2 regions of the Massilia sp. PAMC28688 genome follow, and region 2 is predicted to be linked to the other one. Evidence: predicted binding sites of a transcription regulator. Region 2 holds the regulator's gene; the other holds the start of a gene.
What was found. The regulator NrdR, encoded in region 2, represses ribonucleotide reductase genes. The targets are predictions, from matches to a motif close to CACNANATNTNGTG.

Region 1 (5,257 bases), 2.5 Mb from region 2:
GCATTCCTCGAAGCCATCATCGCCCGGACGCAGGTAGCATGCCGCGCCCTCTTCCACCTCGGCCGTGGCCGACGCTGCCGAAGCCGCTGGTGCCGGCGCGCCGCCGGCGGCTGCCATGGCGCTGGCCGACATGCCGCCGTCCACTGCCACCGCATTCAATGCGCCGGTCTTGGAGGTTGACTTCTCCATGTGCGTCGCAGCAATGGTACGCAGGTAGTAGGTGGTCTTCAGGCCACGCTGCCATGCCAGCTTGTAGGTCTCGTCCAGCTTCTTGCCCGAGGCGCCCGCCATGTAGATGTTCAGCGACTGGGCCTGGTCGATCCACTTCTGGCGGCGCGACGCCGCTTCCACCAACCAGCTTGGCGACACTTCAAAGGCGGTGGCATAGATGTCGCGCAAGTCTTGCGGAATGCGGTCGATCTTGGCCAGCGAGCCATCGAAATACTTCAGGTCGGCAATCATCACTTCATCCCACAGGTCACGCGCCTTCAGGTCACGCACCAGATAGGAGTTGATCTCAGTAAATTCACCCGACAGGTTCGACTTCACGTACAGGTTCTGGAAGGTCGGTTCGATACAGGCCGACACGCCAATGATGTTCGAGATGGTGGCGGTCGGGGCGATGGCCACGCAATTGGAATTGCGCATGCCAAACTGCTTGATGCGCTCGCGCACCACGGTCCAGTCCATGGCCGAGGAATTGTCCACTTCCAGGTAGCCACCGCGCTCTTCGGCCAGCAGGGCCACCGAGTCTTGCGGCAGGATGCCACGGTCCCACAGGGAGCCGGTGTAGGACTCATAGCGGCCGCGCTCTTCGGCCAGCTCGGTCGACGCCAGGTAGGCGTAGTAGCAGACAGCTTCCATCGAACGGTCAGCGAACTCGACAGCCTGGTGCGAGGAGTACGGAACGCGCATCATGTGCAGGCAGTCCTGGAAACCCATGATACCGAGGCCCACCGGACGATGGCGCATGTTTGAATTGCGTGCCTTGTCGACGGCGTAGTAATTGATGTCGATCACGTTGTCGAGCATGCGCATGGCGGTACGCACCGTCTTTTGCAGCTTGACGGCGTCGAGCTTGCCTTCTTTCATGTGGGCCGGCAGGTTGACCGAACCCAGATTGCACACGGCAATCTCGCTCTCGTTGGTGTTGAGGGTGATTTCCGTGCACAGGTTCGAGCTGTGGACCACGCCCACGTGCTGCTGCGGCGAACGGATGTTGCATGGATCTTTAAAGGTGATCCATGGGTGGCCCGTTTCAAACAGCATCGACAGCATCTTGCGCCACAGGTCGAGGGCGGCTACCTTCTTGAATACGCGGATCTCGCCGGCGGCAGCTTTCGCTTCGTAGCCGAGGTAAGCCTGCTCAAAGGCGCGGCCGACCTTGTCGTGCAGGTCCGGGCAGTCCGATGGCGAGAACAGGGTCCAGTCGCCCTTTTCCATCACGCGCTTCATGAACAGGTCGGGAATCCAGTTGGCCGTGTTCATGTCGTGGGTGCGGCGGCGATCGTCGCCCGTGTTCTTGCGCAGGTCGAGGAATTCCTCGATGTCCATGTGCCAGGTTTCCAGGTAGGCGCATACCGCGCCCTTGCGCTTGCCGCCCTGGTTGACCGCCACGGCCGTGTCGTTGACCACTTTCAGAAACGGCACCACGCCTTGCGACTTGCCGTTGGTGCCCTTGATGTGGGCGCCCAGGGCGCGCACCGGGGTCCAGTCGTTACCCAGGCCGCCGGCAAACTTGGCCAGCAGGGCGTTTTCCTTGATGGCGTCGTAGATGCCTTCCAGGTCGTCCGACACGGTGGTCAGGTAGCACGAGGACAGCTGCGAGCGCAGCGTGCCCGAATTGAACAGGGTCGGCGTGGAGCTCATGAAGTCGAACGACGACAGCAGGTTGTAGAACTCGATGGCACGCGCTTCGCGGTTCGCTTCGCGCAGCGACAGGCCCATGGCCACGCGCATGTAAAAAGCCTGCGGCATTTCGATGCGCACGTCGCGTACGTGCAGGAAGTAGCGGTCGTACAGGGTCTGCAGGCCGATGTAGCCGAACTGCAGATCGCGGTCGGCCACCAGCGCGCGGGCCAGCTTGGCCAGGTCGAAGGTGGCCAGGGCCGGGTCGAGCAGTTCATTCTCGATGCCCTTGGCGATGTACTGCGGGAAGTACTCTATATAGTGTGCAGCCGCTTTCGCCTGTGGCACTTCCTGGCCGAACACTTCCTTGCGGATGGTGTGCAGCAGGATGCGGGCCGTGACCTGCGAGTAGGCCGGGTCCTTTTCCATCAGCGCGCGCGCCGCCAGGATGGCGGACTTGTGCAGCTCTTCGACCGGCACGCCGTCGTACAGGTTCTTGACCGTTTCGGCCAGGATGGCGTCGGCGTCGACGTGCTTTTCCAGGCCCACGCAGGCGGCGTTGATCAGGTCACGCACCTGGTTCATGTCGAGCATGCGGCGCTCGCCGTTTTCCGTCACATGGATGCGCGGCTCGTCGGCCTGGGCAGTGGCGCCCTGGGCCGCCTTTTGCAGACGGCGCTCTTCCATGTGCTTGGCGCGATACAGCACGTAGGCACGGGCCACGTCATGCTCGCCCGAGCGCATCAGCGACAGCTCCACCTGGTCTTGCACGTCTTCGATATGGAAGGTGCCGCCCGATGGCTGGCGCCGTACCAGCGCGGCCACCACATTGTTGGTCAGCTGTTCGACCAGTTCGCGCACGCGGGCCGACACGGCGCCCTGGCCGCCGGTCACGGCGAGGAATGCCTTGGTCATGGCTACCGAGATCTTCGACGGTTCAAACGCGACTACGGCGCCGTTGCGGCGGATGATGCGGTAGTCACCGCTGGCGGCAATGGCGGCCGGAGAATTCTCGACGGCCTTGTTTGCTGCCGGCGTATGGGCGGATGCCGGCGAAGTATCTTGGGTTGTCTGCATGGGACCTCCTGGAACGGCGGGCAGTTGTGCTGCGCCGATTGTTATAACAAGTTAATCAAACAAAAATAGACCATTCCTGCCCGGCTAGCGGCGGGAAAATCTATTTACATTGGGTAATATGGCGTGATCCCTGGAACTAGAACTTCAAAGGCAGCGACATCATGCATATTGGGTGAAGTTCTCTTGAGACCACTAGATGTAGTACATCGATGAAAAGTTAGAACTAATTGTAGTGGCTCGACCCGGCACACGCAATAGCAATGCGGAATCTTCACCCTAATTTTTTTGACATTTTTTAGCGTGCACAGCCTTGACTTTTCGCAAGCCCGGAAAATGAACGAGTGTGCGGTTAGCGAGTACTAACTACTGTGATTAATCCCATCGCTGCGCTCCCACCGTCCCAGGTAGTGAGGTGTCCCGCCCGTTCATTTTCACGGTCGCTTCCTCCTCTTTAGTACCAAGTACGTAGAGAGCCGCTCGCACCACGAAGGTGACGCAATCGGTAGCAGCATCTTAAACATTTAAGCCCGCCTCTTGTATAATAGTAAATGTTTTCAGCTGCGTCTTATTTTTCTTGCTCGCAGACAAAAGTTATGCATATAAGAGCTGACCAATTTCAATCCGGCCATGGCGAGTTGTCTGTAAAAAAGAATACGCGCGCGAAAGGGTGTGGCGAGTGTGGCGAGCTTTACATTCCAAGGGCAGCCGTTTAACGTTTTTCAGGGATAGGTAGATGGACGTTAGCTACAACAACGTAATTGCGCTCTCGGCAGAGTTCGGCAACGCGGCACCTCATCACTTGTACGCATTGATCGACCACGGCGGCCATCCGGGTCTCACGGGTCACCTGAACAAATTTAAGGTCGCGTGGTCGAGCCTTTTCCAAGGTTCCCGCGACGAGGGCGCGCTCGAAGTCGCACCAATCCTCGTGCCAATACGAACGGCGCACAGTCTCGCAGTCTCCAGGTCGTGCATGACGCCTATTTTTGAACGGGCTCGCTATAGCTCGTCGATGACGTTCTTGCACTCTCCACTTGATCTTCAGGCATTGAATCGGAGATTGGCTGTGCGCTTGGACGTATCGCTTCCAGATGGCGTAGAAATGCTGCTGCGGTTCTTTGACGGGCGCGTATTCGAATCATTAATGAACACTCTGAGCCCGTCCCAGAAGGTGGCGTTCCTCAGCCCGGCCCGCGCTTGGTGGTGGGTGGACAGGGCGGGGCAAGTCCAGCTTCAAACGAGCGAATTTCTCGAAACCGATTCGCCGGAGATTCCGCTCGGCTTGACGAGCACACAGGAGGCCGCGCTGATCGACGCCAGTGAGATCGATCAGGTGGCCATGTTACTTGAGGCAGTCATGCCCGCAAATTTTGAGGCGCTGGTTGGCTCCGACCGCGTGTCCTTCTTGCGCAAGAACATTGCTGCAGCGCACAGCTATCGAATCGTCTCGCCGAATGATGTCACCTTGTTTTGTACGTTGGCGTTAACCCACGGAGACGGCTTTGAACACAGAACGCCCTGGGTTCAGCATTTTGAAAAAGTCAACTCAGGTCAAACAAGTTTTTATGATGTCTTGCAATCCATAGCAGTTGAGTAGTACCGGAATGCACACAAACGTCCTCACTCTCCAATTGTTGCAATCAGGCTGGTAAAGCAATATATGAAAATCGATCTCACCCTGAGTGCCATAGTCTTGATTCTTTGCCTCCTGTTTGTGACCGCGTGCGAACCCAAAGGTAGCAAAATTCCGATCTCGGCAACAACAAGAGAACAGCTTGCCAATCCCGCATTGTCAACCGGTGAAACCGTGCCGCTTACCATTGTTGGCTACAACTATACCGACAAGGACATCAATGATTTTTACGTCGATGGCACTGGAGGTGGAAACCTATACGTTAGCAGCGCCAGCGGCGGCGGAGGCGGTAGTGTTTGTTGCTCGACCTACACAATAGGCTCTGCGCCCCACGAGATTAGTCTTCGCTGGCAGTCTGATGCCTGCACTTACGGAACTAGAGTAGCGGAGGACGGGGAGGTCTTTTACGATATACACAGCTTCTACACCACAGAGGCTGTAAAGGTGAATGCTAGCGCTTCTTCTACGATGCCTCGGTATCTTGAAATTCATATTTTCCCTGACCGCCCAGCCCAAGCTTACGTTACAGACGAAATCTCCCCTCCTAGATTGTCGCTCGATCAAAACCGCAGAGTCAATACACCATTCAGGAAATGTCCCAATGACGCAAAGCCGACCGAATAGTCCCAGCGGGGAGCGAATCCAGGGCAAGATTTCACCATCGGCGGCGAATCTCGAAGCAGCCGGGGATGCGCGAGC
Region 2 (5,257 bases):
GGCGTCTGTCAGCGCCGCCTCGGCCGCGTGCAGCGCAATGCCGTGATCGCGCTCGCCGCGCGCCGCCTTTTCCGCGTACAGTGCCGCGCGGGTCCCGGTCGCGCCCAGGATCAGCAGCACCAGTACCACGCACAAAATGACCAGCAAGGCCACGCCCTGCTGGTGACGGCGCACGGCGCCCGCCCGGCCCATGGAAGTGGTCAGCATTACCATCCCCCCATATGATTCCTGAGCAGGATGGTGGAGCGGAACACGCGCCGCTCGCGCTGGCGCAGCGATGGCGCCAGGTCGGTGCGCAGCAGCCGCGTGCCCTGGTCGCTCCCTCCCGCAAACTGGCTGTAGGCCGCGCCAAACAGTTCGTAAAGCGACGGCCCGGCAGCGCCGCTTGCCCGTTCACCGTGCAGCATCAAGGCCACTTTGACCGTGACAACACGCTTCCAGTGCGTTTTGCGCAGGCGGTCGCGCTGGCGTTCCGTGTCATTGGCCCCGTCAAGCGCCAGCGCTGCGTCGCGGCCGTGAATATCCGTGGCATTGACGTAGCGGTTGGGCACGCCGTCCGGCACCGCATCGGTATCGAGCCCGTACAGGACCTGGAATGAATCGACCCCGGCCACCAGTGCATCGGCGCTCCAGTTGCCGGCGCCCTGATACTTGCAGCGCAATTCTGCAATGCCCCGCGCGCTGCGGCCCACGTAAAAGATGCTCCAGCCCTCGCGCGTTGCAGGCACGGTAAAGCCGGCGCAATTGACCACGCTGCCGTCCTGCGACCCGGCAAAGCGCAGCGCCAGCACATCGCTGCCATTGACGGTCGCCGGCAGCGGACTGGACAGTGCGACAGTGCCGGACGAAAGTGACGCCGCATCGAGCCCCACCGCTGCCGGCGCCCGCGCCAGCGAGGCGTCCCCCGCCCGCTCCCAGTGCGCCAGGCCGCCTTGCCGCACTGCGCGCTCGATGGCCGACAGCGCGAAGCGGCCTGCATCGTCCACGTGGGCAGCCTCGGCCAGCCTGAGCTGGCCCGACCTGGCCGCCAGCAGGAGCGTAAACGAGAGCAGCGTGACCAGGGCCCCGATGGCCATGGCGACGAGCAGCTCCGCCAGCCCCAGCCCGCGCTGCCGCCCCCGGTTCATGGCGCGCCTCCGTCTGCCAGCAGCACCAGCGCGGGCAGGGTGTCAACGCCGGCGCCGCGTTCAATCCAGCCGATCTTGATGGCGAGCGGCGCCCCCGAGCCCCCGCCGCATTGCCACGCCAGCCGCGCGCCTGCCTGGGCCACGGCCGCATCGCGGCAGATCACGATACGCCCGCCCGGAAAGCCCGCATGCAGCGCCTGGCGCAGCTCGGCCAGGTCGGCTGCGGCCAGTTGCCCGCCGCTGCAAGGTGTGCCGAAGCATGCCTGCGCTGACGGCGCGGGCGGGCCGTCGCGCGTGCTGTCGTAATCGAAGCCCGCGTACTGATCGCGAAAACGGCCATTGGCAGCGATGCGTTCGGCCGTGCCGGCAGCGAGCTGCACGGCGCCGGACATGAGGGCCGTGCCATGGCGCGTGCGCTGGGCGCCGAGGTGGGCCGCGATCACGCCGGCAATGCCGATGGCCAGCACAAGTGCGGCGACCAGCACCTCGATGAGCGTAAAACCGCTGGCACGACAAGGAATCACACCGCCTCCGCAGGGAAAGGGCGCGACCGCCACGAACGCTGCTGCTAGAAGCAGGGCCCGCTTATAGGGAAGATGATCTGGATCGCGTGAGCACCAAGTTATCAGGCGTGACCATGGCGCCGATGAGGTGTCTCAAGCGTTTGGGGGAACTTACTTGCGGGGTTTGCGCTCTTGCCCGACCTCGGCAATGGCATCCTGGAACTCGGCCAGGTCTTCAAAATTCTTGTACACGGACGCAAATCGGATGTAGGCGATCTTGTCGAGGCCCTTGAGTTCGCCCATGACCAGTTCGCCCACATACCCGGATTCGACTTCGCGCTGGCCGCTGGTGAGCAGCTTTTCCTCGATCGAGGCCACGGCCAGGTCGATTGCTTCGGCCGACACGGGCCGCTTGCGCAGCGCCAGCATCAGGCTGCCGCGCAGCTTGGCCGAGGCATACTCGGTGCGGCTGCCATTCTTCTTGACGATGATCGGCATCGACAGTTCGATCCGTTCCTTGGTGGTAAAGCGCTTGTCGCACTTGCCGCAGCGGCGCCGGCGCCGGATGGAATCGCCCTCCTCCGATACCCGGGTATCGAGGACCTGTGTGTCTTCATGCTGACAGAAAGGACATTTCATGTGGGCGGCGGCTGCGGTAAGTGCTTACACTAAGGCTGACTGTCCGCGCCGGATCAGGCTGCGTACACCGGATACTTGTCGGTCAGCTTCTTGACTTCGGCCTTGACCCGTTCCACGACAGCCTGGTCGCCCGGATTGTCAAGGATGTCCGCGATCAGATTGCCTACCACGGTCGCATCTTCTTCCTTGAAGCCGCGCGTGGTGAAAGCCGGGCTGCCGAGGCGAATGCCGGACGTCACGAACGGCTTTTGCGGATCGTTCGGGATGCCGTTCTTGTTGCACGTCATGTGCGCCGCGCCCAGCAGGGCTTCCGCTTCCTTGCCCGTCAGGTTCTTGGCGCGCAGGTCGACCAGCATCACATGCGACTCGGTGCGGCCGGAAACGATGCGCAGCCCGCGCGCGATCAGCGCCTTGGCCAGCGCGTCGGCGTTCTTCACGACCTGCTGCTGGTAAGCCTTGAATTCCCGGCTCAGCGCCTCCTTGAAGGCCACTGCCTTGCCGGCGATAACATGCATCAGCGGGCCGCCCTGGATACCGGGGAAAATGGCCGAATTGATGGCCTTCTCGTGCTCGGCCTTCATCAGGATGATGCCGCCGCGCGGGCCGCGCAGCGACTTGTGCGTGGTGGAGGTGACGAAGTCGGCATGCGGCACCGGATTGGGATAGACGCCGGCGGCGATCAGGCCGGCGTAGTGCGCCATGTCGACCATGAAGTAGGCGCCCACGGCCTTGGCCACCTTGGCAAAGCGCTCGAAATCGATCTTGAGCGAGAACGCCGAGGCGCCCGCAATGATCATCTTTGGCTTGTGCTCGTGCGCCAGGCGCTCCATGGCATCGTAGTCGATGTCTTCCTGCTCGGTCAGGCCGTAGGAAACGACATTGAACCACTTGCCCGACATGTTCAGCGCCATGCCGTGGGTCAGGTGGCCGCCTTCGGCCAGCGACATGCCCATGATGGTGTCGCCGGGTTTGAGCATGGCAAAGAACACGCCCTGGTTGGCCTGGGAACCGGAATTTGGCTGGACATTGGCCGCTTCTGCGCCAAACAGTTGCTTGAGGCGGTCGATCGCCAGTTGCTCGGCCACGTCCACGAACTCGCAGCCGCCGTAGTAGCGCTTGCCCGGGTAGCCTTCGGCATACTTGTTGGTCAGCTGCGAACCCTGGGCCTGCATGACGGCGGGCGAGGTGTAATTTTCGGAAGCGATCAGCTCGATGTGATCTTGCTGGCGGGTGTTTTCCTTCTGGATCGCGTCCCACAATTCCGGGTCAACATTGGCGAGCGTGTGATCTTTTGCAAACATGAAAAAACTCCAATCGATAAGTGTGCGAGGCACCTGGCTGTAAGATCGAATGAGGAATGCCGTCGGCAACAGGACAGGCAGCCTCATCGTGCGCTTCCATCGGTGGCTGCCCAGGCGAACGGCGTATGAAATCTCACGTTCCCCAGTGGATGCCCACCTTTCGCCGACGGGCCAGCAGCGCGCCGCGACTTTTCGCCAGTTACGTGAGACGTAATGGAGGCCAAATTGTAAGTTAAAGCCCTGATAAGGGCAAGGAAGGGCTGGCAAACCCGGCCGGACGGCGCCCGCGCTGTCACTTCGGCTACAATCTGGCGCTTGCCTGTCATGCGTGCGTGTGGCCCGGCTTGTGGCCCGGCTCGTGGCCCGGGGTGTCACGTGATGCGTCGCGTGCAGTGGTCTTGGCTGCTCTTATTGCTCTGTTGAAATTACCTGGAAGTCGATCATGATTGTATTTATCACCGGTGCCTCGGCTGGTTTTGGGGCGGAAATGGCGCGCACCTTCGTTCGCCACGCCCACCAGGTGGTTATCAGCGGTCGCCGCAAGGACCGCCTGGACGCCCTGGCCGCCGAGCTGGGCGACCTGGCCCTGCCCCTGCAGATGGATGTCACGTGCAAGGAATCAATCAATGAAGCCATGTCGATCCTGCCCCAGTCCTGGCGCCAGATCGATGTGCTGATCAACAATGCCGGCCTGGCCCTGGGCACGGAACCGGCCCACGAAGCGCCACTGGACGACTGGGAAACCATGATCGCCACCAATTGCACCGGACTGGTGACCATGACGCGCACCCTGCTGCCGGCCATGGTCGAACGCGGCAGCGGCCTGATCATCAATATCGGCTCGGTGGCCGGCAACTATCCCTACCCGGGCGGCAACGTCTACGGCGCGACCAAGGCTTTCGTGGACCAGTTCACGCTCAACCTGCGCGCCGACCTGGTGGGTACCGGCGTGCGCGCCACCAACCTGGCACCGGGATTGTGTGGCGGCACCGAGTTTTCCAACGTGCGCTTCAAGGGCGACGATGCCAAGGCGGCCAAGGTGTACGAAGGTACGGTGCCCCTGACGGCAGCCGACATTGCCCAGACAGCCTACTGGATTGCCACCCTGCCCCCGCACATCAATATCAACGCCATTGAAATGATGCCGGTATGCCAGGGGTTTTCACCGTTCACGATCAAGCGCACCTAGCCGGCGCGGGTGCGCCTGCCGGCGCCAGCGCCGCCGCCCACGGGGAAAACGCGTGCCACTGTGCGTAAGCGTACATAAATTCTTTCCAAATAGATTAAAATCTTTCCCACATTCACTCGCACTGTTGACATGCCCTCTGTCTTTACCTGGCAAGTCCGCGTCTATTACGAAGATACAGACGCAGGCGGCATCGTGTTCTACGCCAATTACCTCAAGTTCTTCGAACGGGCCCGCACCGAATGGCTGCGTGCCACCGGCGTGAGCCAGCACGCGCTGGCCGAAGAAGATGGCGCCATCTTCGTCGTCAAGCACGCCAGCATCGACTATCAGGCGCCGGCCAGGCTGGATGATGTACTAGACTTAACGCTGAGCATTGAAAAACTGGGACGCGCATCGGTACAGTTTGTCCAGCAAGCGTCCTGTCGTGGCGTGCTGCTGGCCAGCGCGCAGGTGAAGGTTGGCTGCGTCGATGCCCGCACCCACCGTCCGCGCCCCCTT

Region 1: the regulator NrdR is predicted to act here: its motif matches at 3,116-3,129, upstream of KY495_RS12320 (ribonucleoside-diphosphate reductase subunit alpha).

Annotation. Positions count from the first base shown of each region.
Region 1 is NZ_CP080378.1:2,741,277-2,746,533, reverse strand. Features, by position in the region: gene KY495_RS12320 (ribonucleoside-diphosphate reductase subunit alpha) at 1-2,925, opposite strand, end outside; gene KY495_RS12315 (DUF4123 domain-containing protein) at 3,659-4,522, shown strand; gene KY495_RS12310 (DUF3304 domain-containing protein) at 4,586-5,182, shown strand; gene KY495_RS12305 (DUF2235 domain-containing protein) at 5,160-5,257, shown strand, end outside.
Region 2 is NZ_CP080378.1:288,286-293,542, forward strand. Features, by position in the region: gene KY495_RS01195 (PilX N-terminal domain-containing pilus assembly protein) at 1-207, opposite strand, end outside; gene KY495_RS01200 (PilW family protein) at 207-1,127, opposite strand; gene pilV (type IV pilus modification protein PilV) at 1,124-1,651, opposite strand; gene nrdR (transcriptional regulator NrdR) at 1,802-2,269, opposite strand; gene glyA (serine hydroxymethyltransferase) at 2,323-3,570, opposite strand; ZMP/ZTP riboswitch at 3,672-3,783, opposite strand; gene KY495_RS01220 (SDR family NAD(P)-dependent oxidoreductase) at 4,013-4,759, shown strand; gene ybgC (tol-pal system-associated acyl-CoA thioesterase) at 4,889-5,257, shown strand, end outside.